Regions from separate parts of the Thiomonas sp. DCM-2 genome, predicted to be linked through region 1. Evidence: predicted binding sites of a transcription regulator. Region 1 holds the regulator's gene; each other region holds the start of a gene.
What was found. Region 1 encodes LexA, which represses DNA repair genes until DNA is damaged. Its sites were predicted from a motif close to ACTGTATNNNNATACAGT; they were not measured.
Positions count from the first base shown of each region.

Region 1 (4,506 bases):
CTGAACGAGCAACTCGACTTTGCCGATGTGGTCAACGACCGCCCAGGCCTGTGGATCGGTTTTCAGATCCAGGGCGACCCGTACTGGCTGCTGCTCGACCGTTCCCGCATCGACCCCTCGCTCAGCGAAACCTGGGCAAGCTGGGGCGTGATCGCTACCCTGCTGGCGCTCATTGGCGCTGCGGTGATCGCCAGCTTTGTCAACAAGCCACTGCGCGACCTTCGTCTCGCAACGGCGCGTGTGGGCGCCGGCAACTACTCGCAGATGCTGGACGAGCAATCCGGCATGCGCGAAATCCGCGAGGTCAACCGCGGCTTCAACCGCATGGCACGCAGCCTGCAGGAGGTGGAAGAGGAACGCGCACTGATGCTGGCCGGCATCTCGCATGACATCCGCACCCCGCTGGCGCGGCTGCGGCTCGAGGCCGAGCTCAGTGTGCCGGATGAGCAGTCGCGCGAGAACATCATCGACGACATCGAGCAGGCCGACCGCATCATCAGCAAGTTTCTCGAATACGCGCGCAGCATCACACCAAAGCTGGAGACGGTGGATCTCAACGCCCTGATCGACTTCGTCCGCGACCGCTACCAGAAAGATGAAACCGTGGTGCTGCATCTGCACACGCCGACAGTGCCTCTCGTGCAGGCCAACACACTGGAACTGCAGCGTGTCGTGGTCAACCTGGTGGAAAACGCCAAGCGCTACGCCCTGACCCCCGGTGAAGTGCATACCGATCTCGACATCAGCCTTCAGCCAGGCATTGATACGGTGCAGCTCACCGTACGCGACCACGGTCCCGGCGTTCCACAGGAACAGCTCGCTCAGCTCACGCGGCCCTTTTTCCGCGGGGATGCTGCGCGCACGTCCGCCAAGGGGACGGGACTCGGCTTGTCGATCGTGGACAAGACCATCGCTGCGATGGGCGGGCGGCTGGAACTCAGCCACGCCGAGGGCGGCGGGCTGCAGGTGCGCATCTGGCTGCCGCAGAAACCACAACATTCACCGTGAGTTGGCCAGCTCCACAAGCATGCGGACGCGCAGCTTCACCGCGTTGAGTCCGTCCTCGGCTCCGCCACGCAGCGGGCCGACACGCGACGCAATCGCCACGCGGACTCCTTGCTCTTCCGCCCATTGCAAGGCCTCCTGCAAGCGTTGATGCACGGTGCCGCCCCCCGTCCCCGCGACCACCAGTCCGCTCAGCGCGGGCTGCAGTGCGGAGTTCGCAACCAGACAACGCACCAGGGCACCGTCCGCACTGGCGTGACTGAGCACGATCTCGACCCGCGGCCAGGCATCGGCGGGCGGAATGGCAAAGGGTGCTCCCGGCTCGGTGTCAGGCCGACGCCAAAGCCGCAGGCTATCGCCATCGACCTCGCCCAACGGACCGCGCTCTCCTGATGTGAACGCATCCATCCGGTGCGTGCTGACCTTGGTGACATCGCGCGCGGCGTGAACCCGGCCATGCAGCACACACACCACACCGAGTCCGAGTGCCTGCGGCTGCACCGCAACCCGAACCGCGTCGAGCAGATTCTGCGGGCCGTCGGCGTCCAATGCGGTGGCCGGGCGCATGGCGGCAGTCAGCACGACCGGCTTGTGACTGCGCTGCACGAGCTGCAGAAAGTAGGCGGTCTCCTCCAGGGTGTCGGTCCCGTGGGTGATCACGCAGGCCGCGATCTCCGGCTGGGCCAGCCAGTGCGCCACCCGCTCGGCCAGGCGCGTCCAGACCGCGACCTCCATATCCTTGCTGTCCAGATTGGCGACCTGCTCGGCATGAATCTGCGCCAGCCGGGACAGGGACGGGATGCCCTCCAGCAAGGCGTCCACGCGCAACACCCCGGCTGTGTAGCCCGGCAGGGTGGGGTCGCCGGTTGCCGTTCCTGCAATCGTGCCGCCGGTGCCAAGCACCACGATCCGGGGGCGTGTGCCAGGTCCTGATGGGTTGTGCATCTCGAAATTCCTTTGCATTGTGGCTGTTATGAATTACAGTGCTGTGCAAATAACCAAGCTGATCAATCGCTCAGTGTGTCAGCAGCCTGCAGGGCTTGCGTCGTTTGTGCGCGTTGGTTTCATTGTGCATTTGCCGGGAGCCCCATCTCATGCGCCGACTCATTTCAAAACTGACCCCCCGCCAGCAGGAAATCCTCGACCTGATCAACGCGTCTGTGCGTGAACTGGGTTATCCACCCACGCGCGCCGAGATTGCGGCACGTCTCGGGTTTCGGTCCGCCAATGCTGCAGAAGATCATTTGCAGGCCCTGGCACGCAAAGGCGTGATCGAGCTCACTCCCGGCGCGTCGCGCGGCATCCGCATCACGGAACCGCACCGCGAGCGTGCGGGCCACGATCGTGCGGGTCAGCCAGCGCGCGCTCAGGGGATGTCGGGATTGCAACTCGCCTTGCCGGGCGCAGAGCAACTCTGTTTGCCGCTCGTCGGTCGGGTGGCAGCCGGCCATCCCATCCTGGCGCAGGAGCACATCGAGCAGACGCTCACGGTCGATCCGGCGGCGTTCTCGGTCCGCCCGGACTATCTGCTCAAGGTACGTGGCATGAGCATGCGCGACGTGGGCATCCTCGATGGCGATCTGCTGGCGGTCAAGAGCAGCAGCACAGCGCAGAACGGCCAGATCGTGGTGGCGCGCATCGGTGACGAAGTCACTGTCAAGCGACTGCGTACCCTGGCCGACCACATCGAACTGCTGCCGGCCAACCCGGAGTTCGAACCCATTCGAGTCTCCGCCGATCAGCCCTTCGCCATCGAGGGACTGGCTGTGGGATTGCTGCGCGGTGCGCTCAATTGACCGCTGATCATACCGCAGGCGTCTGCTGCCGCGACTTCCACCAGCCCCACACTGCAGGCAGCAGGGACAGCACGATGATGCCGACGGTCATCATGCCCAGATTGTGTTTGATCCATGGAATATTGCCGAACAGATAGCCCGCCATCACCAGCAGCCCGACCCACAGGGTTGCTCCCAGCATGTTGTAGGCGAGAAACTTGGCATACGACATCTCCGCAACCCCGGCGACAAACGGCGCAAACGTGCGAATGAAGGGCATGAAGCGCGCAGCAACGATGGTGATGCCGCCATACTTTTCATAGAACGCATGCGCCTTGTCGAAGGCTCGGCGGTTGAACCAGCGCGAATCCTGCCAGGAAAACACCTTGTGCCCGATCGCCTTGCCGATCTGGTAATTGAGGCTATCCCCAAGCACAGCTCCGAGCCACAGCACCGCCATGACCCCAGGCAAGCTGAGCGCGCCCGTGGCGGCAAAGGCCCCCACGACAAACAGCATGGAGTCGCCCGGCAGGAACGGCATGATCACCAGACCGGTTTCGATAAACACGATGCCGAACAACAGGCCATACACCCAGGGCCCGTACGACGAGATGAACTGTGCCAGATGCACGTCGAAGTGCAGGATGAGATCGATGAGCGAGTGAAGGTCCATGCGGCGAGTGCGAGGGGGCGAAATGGGCGACCAGGGTAGTCAGCAAAGGCAGAGAGACCGACCCGGAGGATGACCAGGCGGACTGCACCAGTTGCATGCTGCCGCCGGAAACTGAGCAGTGGCTGAGCAAGCCCGATTCTGGCCGCTGGGAGACGCGCTGAAAACAGCCTGAAAAGTATACTGAGCCCAGTTGTCCATTCGTCTGCGTGCGCCGGGTGACTGACCGCGCGCTCCTCCTGCCTTGCCGCAACCCCAACGTCCGATTCGTCCATTGCCGGACGTGCTCATCAGCCAGATTGCCGCCGGCGAGGTCATCGAGCGCCCGGCCTCTGCGCTGCGCGAACTGCTCGACAACGCCATCGACTCCGGAGCCAGCGCCATCACCGTGCGGCTGGAGCAAGGCGGCCTGGGCAGCATCCAGGTGGAGGATGATGGCTGCGGCATTCCTCCTGACGAGCTGCCGCTGGCTCTGCTGCGGCACGCCACCAGCAAGATCGCCGATCTCGACGAACTGCATCACGCCGCACATCTCGGGTTTCGCGGCGAGGCCCTGGCGGCCATGGCGGCAGTGGCCGAGGTCGAGATCATCAGTCGCCGTGCGGATGCCCGGGGTGCGGCCATCAGCGCCAGCGGCGGCCAGGTCAGCGGTGTGCAGCCGGCCGCAGCGCAGCCCGGTACACGCGTCACCTTGCGGCAACTGTTTTTCAATCTGCCGGCACGGCGCAAATTTCTCAAGTCGCCCAGCACCGAATATGCCTGGTGCGCCGAGGTGTTCAGACGCACCGCCATCGCTCACCCGCAGATTGCCCTGCGGCTCTGGCATGACGGCCAGCTCAAGCTGCAATTCGAGCGCGACAACTCCGCGCAGGGACTTGATCGCCTCGCTGCCGTGCTGGGGGATGCCTTCAGCGCCCACGCGCTGCCCGTGGTCACACAGGTCGGCCCGCTCACGCTGCGCGGTCTGGTGTGCAAGCCGACCGCTGCCCGCGCCCGTGCCGATGTTCAGCACATTCTGGTCAACAGGCGTTGGGTGCGCGACCGCACCGTAGCGCA
Region 1 is NZ_CM165962.1:1,647,527-1,652,032, reverse strand. It holds gene AC1ZQA_RS07955 (ATP-binding protein) at 1-1,008, shown strand, start outside; gene AC1ZQA_RS07950 (asparaginase) at 1,000-1,950, opposite strand; gene lexA (transcriptional repressor LexA) at 2,112-2,801, shown strand; gene AC1ZQA_RS07940 (DedA family protein) at 2,809-3,453, opposite strand; gene mutL (DNA mismatch repair endonuclease MutL) at 3,695-4,506, shown strand, end outside.

Region 2 (4,506 bases), 930 kb from region 1:
CGCGGAAACCCCGCAGCAGATTGAGCCCGACGAGCTTTTTGTAGGCATCGTCATGGTCGTCGCAGGTGGCGTAGGGGCTGAACAAGGTATGCGAACGCGCCTCGGTGATGTTCAGCGCGTTGTCGATGGTGACGACCAGCAGCATGTCATGCACCGGAATGCCAGCAGGCCGGTTGCGCTCGGACAGGGTGATGTCGCGGGTTTTCACATCCCGCAACTCGGCCTGCAAATCCCACAGACCATCTTCGCGTGCATAGCACTCGACGCTGATGCTGCGGCGATGGACAAGTCGACGGACGGGCGCAGTGGAGTCGGCTGGGGTGTTGCGCATGGGAATTTGTTTTTTGATGAAGCGCAAGATTCAGTTTAACAGCCTGCTGCGCCGCAGCAAGTCAGTTCGGCGCAGAGGCCTCACCTGTACCGTCTTCATCCGCACCAGCACCGCGCAGTACGGCGCGCACCGTCTCGCTGCTGAATCCGCGCTGTGTGAGAAAGCGCGCCTGTCTGGCCCGCTCGGCCGCGTCCTGAGGAAGAGCCTGGAATTTGCGCGCCCAAACGGCCTGCGCACGCGCCAGTTCGCTCGCTTTCAAAGCCTGCAGCGACGCTGCCGTGACTTCGGCCGCCAGTCCGTGGGTACCAAGCTCCTGCGCAATGCGCAAATTGCCATAGCGCTGCTGGCGCCGATGCATCAGGGACTGGGCAAAACGCTCGCCGCTGAGCAGATTGGCGCGCTCCAGATCGTCGAGCAGGGCATCGATCACGTGCGGCTCGTCGCAGTGGCGCGACAGCTTGCGCTGCAGCTCAAGGCGGCTGTGCTCGCGCTGCGCCAGATAACGCACGGCACGCGCACGCAGGGAAGGTTGGGGACGCTGCATGGACGGCATGGAACAAGGCCGTGCGAACCTCCCCAAAAGGTCCTTACTCCTGCTCGTCTTCCGCGGCGTGCACGGCGGCCATGGCCTCATTGGCCTCGGGCACACCGAGGTTGGCGCGGATCTTGTTTTCGATTTCGCGGGCGATATCGGGATTGGCCTTGAGGAACTCGCGGGCGTTGTCCTTGCCCTGGCCGATTTTCTCGCCGTTGTAGGCATACCAGGAACCCGATTTTTCGACCAGTTTGGCCAGCACGCCCAGGTCGACGATCTCGCCTTCACGCGAAACCCCTTCGCCATACAGGATGTCGAATTCCGCCTGCTTGAACGGCGGCGCCACCTTGTTCTTCACGACCTTGACGCGGGTTTCCGAACCGATGACCTCCTCGCCCTTTTTGATCGAGCCGACGCGGCGGATATCCAGCCGCACCGAGGAATAGAACTTGAGCGCATTGCCGCCGGTCGTGGTTTCGGGGTTGCCGAACATCACGCCAATCTTCATGCGGATCTGGTTGATGAAAATGACCAGACAGTTGGTGCGCTTGATGTTGGCGGTGAGCTTGCGCAGCGCCTGGCTCATCAACCGCGCCTGCAAGCCCGGCAGCGAGTCGCCCATCTCGCCCTCGATCTCGGCCTTGGGCGTGAGCGCGGCAACCGAGTCGACCACGATCATGTCCACCGAGCCCGAGCGCACCAGCGCATCGACGATTTCCAGCGCCTGCTCGCCGGTATCGGGCTGCGAAATCAGCAGATCGGGCAGGTTGACGCCCAGCTTGGCGGCATACTGCACGTCCAGCGCGTGTTCGGCGTCGATGAAGGCGCAGGTGCCGCCGAGCTTCTGCATTTCCGCGATGACCTGCAGGGTGAGTGTGGTCTTGCCCGACGATTCCGGACCGTAGATCTCGACCACCCGGCCGCGTGGCAGACCGCCAACGCCCAGCGCAATATCCAGACCGAGCGAACCTGTGGAGACCACCTGGATGTCGCGCTGCGCCTCGGCGTCGTCCATGCGCATGATGGTGCCCTTGCCGAACTGCTTTTCGATCTGCGACAGCGCGGCGGCGAGCGCCTTGGCTTTTTCTGGATTCACTGCGGTTTTCCCCTGTTCCATGGCATGGTCCTCAAGTCTGAATGACACTGCTGTGCAATGTAGCACAGCTGTATATAAAGACAGACCGCGTTTTTGATTCGGATCGAGTAGGGGACGGGGTCACCCCCGTCGCCCTCTCACACCACCGGACGTGCGGTTCCGCATCCGGCGGTTCATTGAACACACTGGAGTCGTCGCGTCGTGTCGAGCAGCGACACCAGACCCAATCGATCAAAGAAAGCCTTCGGGAACGCCTGGTTCATGTGGCTTGCGCCACCGTTCCACCACGGCCCACGTTGGTTGAACGCCGAGCGAAATGCCCGCTCTTCCGTTAGCCCCGCCTTCATCAAGTTCCTGGCGCGTGTGTAGGGGCGTTTCCACTGCCGCCACAGGATGCAGCGCAGCTTGCGCCTGATCCAGCCATCCCGCTCTTCCAGCGCCCGCTTGGTTTCGGTCAGCTTGAAATACGCCGCCCAGCCGCGCAGGATCGGGTTGAGTTCGTGGATGACCGTCGTCAGGTTGCGCCCCCGCGCGCCTTTGAGTACTGCGCGGATTTTGTCGTCCAGCCGGCTCAGGCTGGTCGGCGCGATCCGCAGCTTCGGGGCTTTGTGCCACGTCAGGCTGTAGCCCAGAAACTGCCTCTTCCACGGTTCGGCCACCGCGCTCTTGGCCACATGGACCTTGAGCTTGAGCGTGTCCGCCAGAAACCGGGTGATGCTCGCCATGACCCGCTCCCCCGCCGCCTTGCTTTTGACGTAGATGTTGCAGTCGTCTGCATAGCGGCAGAAGGCATGGCCCCGGCGTTCCAGTTCCTGGTCCAGTTCCGTCAGCAGGATGTTGGATAGCAGCGGACTCAAGGGCCCGCCTTGCGGCGTGCCTTCCGTCCGCGGGGAGACGATCCCCTGTGCCATCATGCCCGCTTCGAGATACCGGCGGATGAGGCGCAGTACCCGACCATCACTGATCTTCGTCGAGAGTTTCTGCATCAGCAGGTCGTGATGGACCCGGTCGAAGAATTTCTCCAGGTCGATGTCGACCACGACCCGGCGGCCTGCGGCCACGTATTGCTGCGCTGCCTTGACCGCCTGATGGGCGTTCTTCCCCGCTCGGAAGCCGTCGCTGTGCGCCGGGAAGTCCGCCTCGAAGATCGGCGAGAGGACTTGATGCAACGCTTGCTGGATCAGCCGATCCGTCAGCGTCGGTATGCCGAGTGTCCTGACCCCGCCTTGCGGCTTGGGGATGTCCACCCGGCGCACTGGTGAGGGCACGTATTCCCCCGCCAGAAGCTTGGCCTTGATCGTCGGCCAGTGTTGCTTGAGGTGTGCTTTGAACTCATTGCCGCCGATGCCATCGACACCGGCCGCCCCTTTGTTCTTGAGCACCCGATCATAGGCGAGCATCAGGTTGCCGCGTTCGACCACGGCTTCCATCAGCCCGCTTGCCCGCGCCCACTCCGCTTTCGTCCGCCTGCGGGTCGTCACGTCAGCCTCGGCACCGTGCAAGGCCCCCTCGGAGTTCCGCCCCGGTTGTGCTTCGCCGGCATTCACTTGCTGTGAGTCTTCTGCCTTCATTGACTGCCCATGTGTTCCCGCCGCCTATTCGCGGTCTTCCATGTTCGGCCCTTCGGCTTGCGCCTACTATGGCCTCTGCTGACTTCTGCACAGGCCTCCCGCCACCTCACGATGGCGGTAGCACAAAGGTCGCCCTCGGCACCTGTGCAGATCTCCCCGGGTATGACGCACCCACCTTGTGCCGCCTCGCTTCGCTCGTGACGGCATCCCGCTGCGCGGGACCGCCCTTCGGGCGTCCTTCGCCTTCGGCTTGTCACGCTTATGCCTGTCGGATCTACGTCACGGCGTTCCGTGCAAGTTTCGGGCTTTACAGATATTGGCCTGCTCACCCCGCCGTGCCGCCTCGTATCCGCGCCCCTGTAGTCAGGCCAGCGCTTTGCCTTCGGCTTCCTCCAGATTTCCAGTCGCCCAGAACACCCTTGCCGTTCGGCTAACTCTTCCCCTTGCCGGGCGAGTAGAGGACTTTCACCTCCAAGTGAGTGCGCCCTGCCGGGCGCACCAAGAAAAAGAGGGAGCCGTGGCTCCCTCGTTCTGGCAGCAGTCCTGCTTAAAAACTATAGCCGACTGCCAGGGTATAGATCACTGGATTGAACTTGATCGTGGTCTTGGCCTGGCTGGTGATGATCGACCGGTCAGGCGTGTACGAGGTGGAGGTGAGGTCGCTGCGCACATCGGCGTAGGCGATGGTGCCGACCAGCGACCAGCGCGAGTTGAAGCGATAGATCATGCCCACATGCGCCGCTAACGCCCAGTCGCTCGACAGGTGGATGTCGACTTCCGGAGTTCGGAGAGCTCCCTTGAGAGGCTGCAGAGCCGTGTTATTGCGGAACCAAGTGTAGTTCAGCCCCAGACCGACGAAGGGATCCCAGGTCGCTTCCTTGCCGCGGATGTGGTAGTTGATGAACGCGGTGGGCGAATACACATCGACGTCGGTGACCCCGGCGCGGGCGACACTTTGCCAGCCACTGCCCTC
Region 2 is NZ_CM165962.1:2,580,593-2,585,098, forward strand. It holds gene AC1ZQA_RS12495 (DUF2889 domain-containing protein) at 1-331, opposite strand, end outside; gene recX (recombination regulator RecX) at 393-875, opposite strand; gene recA (recombinase RecA) at 919-1,983, opposite strand; gene ltrA (group II intron reverse transcriptase/maturase) at 2,136-3,533, opposite strand; gene AC1ZQA_RS12515 (OmpW/AlkL family protein) at 4,081-4,506, opposite strand, start outside.
Region 2: a site for LexA is predicted at 2,030-2,047, ahead of recA (recombinase RecA). Genes of this name have one in related genera too.

Region 3 (4,506 bases), 900 kb from region 1:
TGTTCGTCCTCGCCGTCGATGATGTCGAAGACAGCCTGAAGATCGCCGAACTGCTGCGCACCCATTTCCCCGACGTGCCGCTGCTGGCGCGGGCACGCAACCGCACCCACCTCATGCGCCTGCGCGAACTGGGCGTGAAGCAGGTGCTGCGCGAAACCTGGCTGTCCAGCGTGGAAATGGGCAAGCAGGCGCTGCAGGTGGCCAAGCCCGACCTGGACGTGGAGCGCCTGGCCAGACTGTTCACCGCCCACGACCTGCGCACCCTCGACCGCCAGCAGGCGGTGTTCCACGACCAGGCCGCGCTCATCGCCCTGTCGAAAGACGCCCGTGCCGAACTGGAAGACATCCTCCAGGGCGACACCCAACTGCAACGCGCCACCGCAGCGGAGGGCGGCGAGGCATCCAAGACCGTGCAGGGCGCAGCGCCATGACCGCTGGTCGTCCGGTTGAGGGGCGATCCGCGCTTCGAGGGAGGAGCCAGACCGCAGCGCAGGCCCGGCGGCCGCGCCGACAGAACCCATCGCAGGCGATGACAGGCGCTGACGGCCCTTGGCGATCGGCCCCTTCACCCCTCCGTCTCCAGATCGGGGATGTGGTTGAACGCGATGCGCATCGGCGCCTCGTCGCGGCCCTGGTGGCCGCTGCCGCAGTAGATGGTGTGGCGCCCGAAGCGCACGTTGAGGGCGTCGACCGCGCTCCACAGCGCGGTCTGCTGCGCATCGGTGCCCGGCGCATCGCCCGCGAAAAGGCTGGCGCTGGTCTGCCCGGGCTGGCGCAGGTCGTGCAGCAACATGGCCACTTTCATCGGCGCCCAGCCCGGCGGCACCATGCCGGGCCACAGGTCGCGCAGGGTGTGCAGCAGCGTGCGGGTGTCTGCAGTGGGGGAAAAGCGCGCGCCGCGCTCGGGCCGCAGGCGCTCGCCGTGCCAACGGGTGAGCTTGAGCATCACGGTCATCGCGCCAGCCAGCAACTGCTCGCGGCGCAGGCGCATTGCCGCCTTTTGCGTGAGGCGGTCGAGCACGGCCAGGGCCCCTTCGACGCTGCGCATCTCGGGCGGCAGCACATGCGAATGCCCGAGCGAGCGCCGCGGCGTGGCGGCGGACACGCCGGTTGCCAGCCCGTGCAGCCGGTCGAAAAACGCCTCGCCCGCCATGCCGCCCCACACCACGCGCAGTTGCTCGCGCCGCGCACGCCAGAGCTGCTCGACGGTGTGGATGCCGTGGGCCTGCAGCCGCGCGAGCATGCGCACATTGATGCCGGTGAGATCGGTGAGCTGCATGCGCAGCAGCGGGCCGGGCAGATCGCCTGCATCGAGCACCACCAGGCCGTCGGGCTTCTGCAGGTTCGACGCCTGCTTGGCCAGAAACACATTGGGCGCGATGCCCACCGACACCCGCATGCACTCGCCCAGCGCCTCGCGCAGCGCGGCCTTCAGCCGCAGCGCCAGGGTGGTTGCGCGCTCGCGGCTGGTCCAGCCCATCGGCAGGCTGCAGGCCATTTCGTCGATGGACAGCACCTGTTCCACCGGCGCGATGGTGTCCACCACGGCCACCGCGCGATGGTGGATCTGCACATACTCGGCATGCCGCGCCACGACGAACACGATGCCCGGACACAGCTTGCGCGCCTGCGCCACCTGCGTGCCGGTCTTCACGCCGAAGGCCTTGGCCTCGTAGCTCGCAGCGATGCAGCAGGTGGTGTCGGCCAGCATGGGCACCACGCCCACCGGGCGCCCGCGCAGCTCGGGGCAAAGCTGCTGCTCCACCGAGGCGAAGTAAGAGTTGAAATCGACCAGCAGGCAACGCAGTGGCATGACACATCGTGCCGAGGGGGCACGCTCGAATACTGTTTTTATGTTCAGTATTTCACAGCCGTGCCCGAGGCGCAATGCGGATCGGCATCTCCCTGCCAAGTGGGTGTCTACATCCGCAGGCCCACCAGCCGCTTCCACTGGCCGCTCGCCAGCGCGGTGCCCACCAGGATGATTGCGCCGCCCGCCAGCATGGCGTTGGTCACGGGCTCGTGCAGAAACAGCGCGCCCCACAACATGCCGAAGGCCGGAATCAGGAAGGTGACCGAAGCGGCGTAGGCCGCGCCGACCTGCGCCACCAGGCGGAAATACAGCACATAGGCCAGCCCGGTGCACAGCACGCCAAGCGCCACCACGGCGGCCCAGACCTCGCCCCGCACCGCATGCGCGGGCCAGGTGAACGCGGCGGGCAGAGCCAGCAGCGCCGCAGCCGTGAGCTGACTGCCGAAAGCGGTGAGCGCCGGATCGACCCCGACCAGATGGCGGCGGGTGTAATGCACGGCATAGCCATAGGACATCGGCGCCAGCAGCACCGCAGCAACCGCCCAGTGCGCCGCACCCTGCGACAACCCAGGCTGATCGCTGACCAGAACGACCACTCCCAACAGGCCGACCCCCAGACCCACGATCTGCGCACGACCGATCGGCGCCCCGAACACCGTCGCCCCCAGCACGGCCGCCCACAGCGGGGTGGTGGCATTGAGAATGGCCTCGAAGCCCGCGCCCAGATGCAGCGCGCCCGCCGCGAACAAGGTGAACGGCAACGCGGAGTTGGTCACGCCCACAACCAGCAGCGGCCACAACTTGCTGCGGAACTGGGCGCGCGCCGCGCCCGTGCGCAGCACCGGCAGCAGCACCAGCGAGGCAATGCCCACGCGCAGCGCGATGAGCGGCACCGGTCCGAATTCGGGTACGGCGATGCGCAGGAACAGAAAAGACGCGCCCCAGATGGCGGCGAGCACAAACAGTTCGAGGAAAGGCATGGACGGGACACGACGGCTTAGCCACGCGGGCCAAAGCGCTCAGCGGCGGGACGTGGTGATGGGAGCGGCGCGTTCGAGATCGAGCAGCGCCTGCTTGCGCGGCAGGCCGGCAGCGTAACCGGTCAGCGCGCCGTCGTGGCCGACGATGCGGTGGCAGGGCACGACGATGAGCAGCGGATTGCGACCCACCGCCGCGCCCACCGCGCGGGCATGGGTGCTGGGCAGCCCGAGGCGCCGCGCCAGGGTCGCATAGCTGATCGTCTGCCCGGCAGGCACGGTCTGCAGCGCCTGCCAGACCGCCCGCTGAAACGGCGTGCCCTGGGGCCGCAAGGGCAGATCGAAGGCGACGGCATCGCCGCGGAAATAGGCCTGCAGTTGCGCCTGCGCTCGCCGCAGCAAAGGCGTGGCGGCGGCGATTGCCGTTGGCGACGTCGCCGCGTCGAGGAAGCGCAGCGCGACCAGCGCATCGCCTTCTGCGGTGAGTTGCAGCGCCCCCAGCGGGCTGTCCATGATCAAGACGTTCTTCACGATCGTTCTCCTTCCGTCGCGCGGCGCCACAGATGCACCGCAGCATAGCCCCGCCACGGCGCCCAGCGCGCGGCATGGGCCAGCACATCGGCCGGACGGGTCAGTCCGAGTTTGTTTGCGCAGCACCAGATCGCCGGCGGGAAAGGCATTCGGCCAGCCCAGACCGCGCAGCGCAATCATCTGCGCGGTCCATTCGCCGATGCCGGGCAAGGCCTGCAACGCCGCGAGCGTGGGCTCGAGCGGGGCGAGCGGCTGCAGCGCCACGCGTTCGCTGGCCACGGCACAGGCCAGCGCGTGCAGGCTGAGGGCGCGGGCGCTGGTCAGGCCGCAGGCGCGCAACACCGCTGCGCCTGCGGCAGACGGGCTATGGCGGCGTCAGTCCATAGCAGGAGCGAAACAGATGATTGAAGCGCCGCACGCTGCCAAAGCCCGCTGCGTCGGCCACGGCGGCCATGGGCAACGCCCTGTCGGTGAGCAGGCCCCAATCCTGCCGCGCGCAGTCGTCTGGCCGAAAACGGACATCAGTTCCTCGCGGCGCCGCGCGCTGCGTGCTGACTTTTCTGCAATACAGCTTTGTGTTCGACAAAGTGCAAAAGCCGGGTTAGTCCTGCCCCGCTGCAGCGCAGCAAAATGGATAATCGAGCCACAAAACAAACGCATTCAACTCGGACAGACTCGCCATGAACGCCCCCCTCCATCCCGACGTCGCCTCGCGCGCAGCGCGGCAAGCGGAAGTCGTTGCTGCTTTGAGCGCGGTGGCGCCGCCGCACATCCTGCTGTGGCAGCCCGAGGAGGTCACGCCCTACGAGTGCGACGGCCTGTCGGCCTACCGCCGCAAGCCGCTGGTGGTCGCGCTGCCGGAAACCGAGGCGCAGGTGGCAGCCGTGCTCAAGGCGTGCCACAGGCTGAATGTGCCGGTGGTGGCGCGCGGCGCGGGCACCGGGCTGTCGGGCGGGGCGCTGCCCAATGAAGACGGCGTGCTGCTGGCGCTGGCGCGGTTCAACCGCATCAAGCGCATCGACCCGGTCGCGCGCACCGCAACCGTCGAGTGCGGGGTGCGCAATCTGGCGATCTCCGAGGCGGCCGCGCCCTACGGCCTGTTCTACGCGCCCGACCCCTCCAGCCAGATCGCCTGCACCATCGGCGGCAACATCGCCGAAAACTCCGGCGGGGTGCATTGCCTCA
Region 3 is NZ_CM165962.1:752,473-756,978, reverse strand. It holds gene AC1ZQA_RS03710 (cation:proton antiporter domain-containing protein) at 1-431, shown strand, start outside; gene AC1ZQA_RS03705 (Y-family DNA polymerase) at 566-1,813, opposite strand; gene AC1ZQA_RS03700 (DMT family transporter) at 1,921-2,793, opposite strand; gene AC1ZQA_RS03695 (methylated-DNA--[protein]-cysteine S-methyltransferase) at 2,833-3,303, opposite strand; gene AC1ZQA_RS03690 (FAD-linked oxidase C-terminal domain-containing protein) at 4,002-4,506, shown strand, end outside.
Region 3: a site for LexA is predicted at 1,845-1,862, ahead of AC1ZQA_RS03705 (Y-family DNA polymerase). Genes of this name have one in related genera too.